One region of the Chromobacterium sp. ASV23 genome, then DNA from elsewhere that is predicted to be linked to it. Evidence: riboswitches for the same ligand, from Rfam matches in the RefSeq annotation. Region 1 holds a riboswitch; the other holds the start of a gene.

Evidence for each region. A riboswitch is a leader RNA that binds a small molecule or an ion and turns the genes downstream of it on or off. The one in region 1 is predicted to bind thiamine pyrophosphate.
Region 2: linked by a shared signal. The riboswitch ahead of thiC (phosphomethylpyrimidine synthase ThiC) and the one ahead of JHD59_RS02550 (thiamine ABC transporter substrate binding subunit) in region 1 are both predicted to bind thiamine pyrophosphate.

Annotation. Positions count from the first base shown of each region.
Region 1 is NZ_JAELTR010000003.1:99,380-101,576, forward strand. It holds gene JHD59_RS02545 (DUF1800 family protein) at 1-1,154, opposite strand, end outside; TPP riboswitch at 1,284-1,378, shown strand; gene JHD59_RS02550 (thiamine ABC transporter substrate binding subunit) at 1,424-2,197, shown strand, end outside.
Region 2 is NZ_JAELTR010000052.1:7,573-9,769, reverse strand. It holds gene thiC (phosphomethylpyrimidine synthase ThiC) at 1-1,025, opposite strand, end outside; TPP riboswitch at 1,102-1,247, opposite strand; gene JHD59_RS17450 (protein-L-isoaspartate O-methyltransferase) at 1,362-2,021, shown strand; gene JHD59_RS17445 (rhodanese-like domain-containing protein) at 2,024-2,197, shown strand, end outside.

The DNA.
Region 1 (2,197 bases):
TCCAGAAACTGCTTGCGTGTCAGCAGGGTGGCGCTGTTGATCCAGGCTTCGCCGCCGGGCCAGCCTTTGACATTGGGCGGCGCGAACACGTCCTGCCCCAGTTGGCGGTTCAGCCCGGCGATCACGCGCCAATCCGGCGGCATCAGGTCAAACGTCACCAGCGTGCCGACCGTCAGTTCCACCGGCGATTTCACCAGTTGGCCCTGGCTGCGCCAGAACTGCGGCGTCAGCAGCAGCGCGCGCATCAAGGGCTTTAACTGATAATGATTGCGGCGGAAGTCGGCCGCCAGCTTGTTGACCGCAGCGGCGTCCGGCGTGGGCGATACAAAATTGCGCCACAGCTTGTTGGTGATGAATACCGAGGTTTGCGGCTGCTGCAGCAACAGATCGACCACGTCGTCGCCGTCGAAATTGCCGCGCTGGCCGAAGATGAGCTTGTCGCCGGTGTCGCGCAACCGCGGGCGGACGATGAATTGGTCGTCATGGTCCAGGCCCCAGCCGGTGAAGGCGCGCGCCGCTTCGCGGATATCCTGTTCCGTGTAATGGCCCTCGCCCAGCGTGAACAGCTCCATCACTTCGCGCGCGAAGTTCTCGTTCGGCTGCTCCTTGCGGTTATTGGCGGTATCCAGATAACGCATCATCGCCGGATCGCGCGCCACCGCGTGCAAGAGCTGGCCGAAGTCGCCCAGCGCGTAGTGGCGCAGCAGCAGGTTCTGCTGGTACATCATTTGCGGCGAGCGCACCTTGTCCAGCGCCGACACGAAATGGTTGTGCCAGAACAGGGTCATTTTCTCGGTCAATGGCGACGGCGTGTCGCGCATTTCGGTCAGCCACCAGCTGCGCAGCTCCACCGCGTGCTGGTTGCGCTCCTGCTGCAGCGCTTTTTTCTGTTCTTCGGAGAGGCCGGGCTGGCCGGGGCGTTCGAACGGCTCATTGGCCCAGCCCGGCGGCGGCGTGACGGCCTGAGTGCGCGCGCCGGCCAGAATCTTGTCCACCGCCGCCTCGCGGCTCAGCGGCGCGAAAACGGCGATTTGCGCCGGATTGGCGCCGAAGCCGGTGCGCAGCAACAGGTGGCGCGCGCCGTCTACGCCGATGTCGGCCAGGGCGCACAAGGGCAGGCCGCACAGGACGGCGGCCAGCAGGATTCGTTTCATGGTTGTCTTCCCCCTTTTCGGGTGGATTCTTGAGCGAGCGATGTCAGCATAGTGGCTACTTTTCGCTGCGGTATTAAGCGAATGGGGCAGAGTGTTAAGTTGTTTGCCGTATTCTCCGTTATACTGTGGCCCTATCACCGGGGGTGCCCGCCATGCGGGCTGAGAGACACCCTGAGAACCTGATCTGGGTCATGCCAGCGGAGGGAGCGTGATGCGCGGGAAGTCTCCCGCATGCCCGCTTGCTCCGTCGTTTCTGTACGGAGAATTTCATGAAGTGGTTTCCCAAGCTTGTTGTCCTTGCCCTGAGCCTGTCCGGCCTTTCCGTCCAAGCCGCCGAGTTGCGCGTGCTGGCGCATAGCTCCTTCAGCGTGGACAAGCCGCTGCTGGCGGCCTTTGAAAAGCAGACCGGCGCCAAGGTGTCCATCATCAAGGCCGGCGATGCCGGCGAGATGGTCAACAAGCTGATTCTGACCAAGTCCGCGCCGATTGCCGATGTGGTGTTCGGCATCGACAACAGCCTGATCGGCAAGGCCGAGCAAGCCGGCGCGCTGGCGCCGCTGCCGGCCGATCTGGCTCGCGGCGGCAAGGTTAGCCTGCCGGGCGCAGCCGCCATCGACTACGGCTATGTCACCTTGAACTACGACAAGACCTGGTTCGCCAAGAACAAGCTGCCCTTGCCTAAGTCCCTGAACGACCTGACGTTGCCGGCCTACAAAAACCTGCTGGTGGTGGAAAATCCGGCCACGTCCAGTCCGGGCCTGGCTTTTCTGGCCGCCACCATCCACGCCTTGGGCGAAGACAAGGCGTTCGTGCTTTGGGGCAAGCTGCGCGACAACGGCCTGAAGGTCAGCAAGGGCTGGACCGAAGCGTATTACACCGACTTCTCCAAGAACGGCGGCGGCCGGCCCATCGTGGTCAGCTACGCCACCAGCCCGGCGGCCGAAGTGTTCTACAGCAAGGAAAAGCTGACGGATGCCCCGACCGGCAACCTGCTGTTGCCGGGCACGGTGTTCCGCCAAGTGGAAGGCGCGGCGCTGGTCAAG
Region 2 (2,197 bases), on a different contig from region 1:
GTCATCGGCACGTAGGCCAGGCGCACGCCGGCGTGGATGGTGAAGTAGTCGACGCCCTGCTCGGCCTGCTCGATCAACGTGTCCTTGAAGATTTCCCAGGTCAGGTCTTCGGCCTTGCCGTTCACTTTCTCCAGCGCCTGGTAGATCGGCACGGTGCCGATCGGCACCGGCGAGTTGCGCAGAATCCACTCGCGCGTTTCGTGGATGTTCTTGCCGGTGGACAGGTCCATGATGGTGTCGGCGCCCCAGCGTATGCCCCAGGTCATCTTGTCCACTTCTTCGGATATCGACGACGTTACCGCGCTATTGCCGATATTGCCGTTGATCTTCACCAGAAAATTGCGGCCGATGATCATCGGTTCGGATTCCGGGTGGTTGATGTTGGCCGGGATGATGGCGCGGCCGGCGGCCACTTCCTGACGCACGAATTCGGCGGTGATCTCTTCCGGCAGATTGGCGCCGAAGCTGTGGCCCTTGTGCTGGCGCGTCATCAGGTCCAGCAGGCGCTGGTTGCCGGTGGCTTGCAGCGATGCCACATAGGCGCGGCGATTCAGGTTTTCGCGGATGGCGACGAATTCCATCTCCGGCGTGATGATGCCGCGGCGCGCGTAGTGCATCTGGCTGACGTTGCGGCCGGCCTTGGCGCGGCGCGGTTTGCGCTGCAGATTGAAGCGCAGCTCGGCCAGCTTGGGATCGGCCTCGCGGGCGCGTCCGTATTCGCTGGACAAGCCATCCAGTTGCTCGCAATCGCCGCGCTCTGCGATCCAGCCGGCGCGCAGCGGCGCGAGGCCGCTCTGGATGTCTATATTCACCGCCGGATCGCTGTATGGGCCGCTGGTGTCGTAAACGAAGATGGGCGGATTCTGTTCGCCGCCGAACTGGGTCGGCGTGTCGGCCTGGCGGATCTCGCGCATCGGCACTTGAATGTCCGGACGGCTGCCCTGTACATAGATCTTGCGGGAATTCGGCAAAGGCTGGATGGCGGCGGCATCCACCACCATGGCTTGGTTCACGGGCGCGTTCATCGGGCGGGTCTCCAAAAACGATGAAACGGCGCAAGGAGCGATCCGGCGTGGCCGGCTGCGGGCCCGGACGGGCCTGTGAGGGCAGTTGACGCTTCCCTACGCCGGTATTATCCGGGTCAGGTTCCAAGGGTATTTCTCACCCGCGTCCCGCCGCCCGTCACGGCAGACTACACTGGGGTAGCCCTTCGACGGACGCCGGGGGCAGGACCCCTAGCGATGCTGTGAAGGTAAGGCAAATATGGGATAATCGCAAGTTATCGTCATGACCAGAGTCTTGCCGCCGCCGCTGTCTTCCATCCGGCGGAGCGGACTCCCAGCCCTCCGGAGTGTAAGTTGATGGATTTCGAAAAAACCCGTTTCAACATGGTCGAACAGCAGATTCGCCCGTGGGATGTACTGGATCAGACCATTCTGGATCTGCTGTTCCACGTGAAACGCGAGGACTTCGTCGCCGACAGCCAGCGCCAGCTGGCTTTCGTCGATACCGAACTGCCGCTGCCCAACGGCCGCAAGATGTTGCAACCGAAAATGGAAGCGCGCCTGGCCCAGGACGCCGGCATCCAGCCGACCGACAAGATTCTGGAAATCGGCACCGGCAGCGGCTATCTGACCGCGCTGCTGGCCAAGCTGGGCAAGCAGGTGGTCAGCGTCGAAATCGATCCGGCGCAGAAGGAGCGCGCCGCCGCCAATCTGAAAAAAGCCGGCATCGCCAACGTCACCCTGGTTGAGGGCGACGGCGTGCTGGGCCTGCCGGACCAGGCGCCTTACGACGTGATCGTGGTGGGCGGCTCCCTGCCGGTCGTGCCGCAGGAACTGAAGAACCAGCTGGCCGTCGGCGGCCGCCTGATTCTGGTGGTCGGTGATCTGCCGGTGATGAGCTGCAAGCTGATTCAGCGCGAAACCGAAACCAGCTTCCGCGAAACGGCGCTGTTCGAAACCTGTATCGAGCGGCTGCAAAAATTCGAGGCGGTGGAACCCGCCCGTTTCAGCTTCTGATCATGCTGCGCGAAATCACCGCCCCCGCCCTCGCCGCGCAACTGGCAGACCCGCAGGCCAAGCGCCCGGTGCTGCTGGACGTGCGCGAAGGCTGGGAATACCAGCTCGCGCACATCGAAGGCAGCGTGCACATCCCGATGAATCTGATTCCGATCCGGATGAGCGAGCTGCCGGAC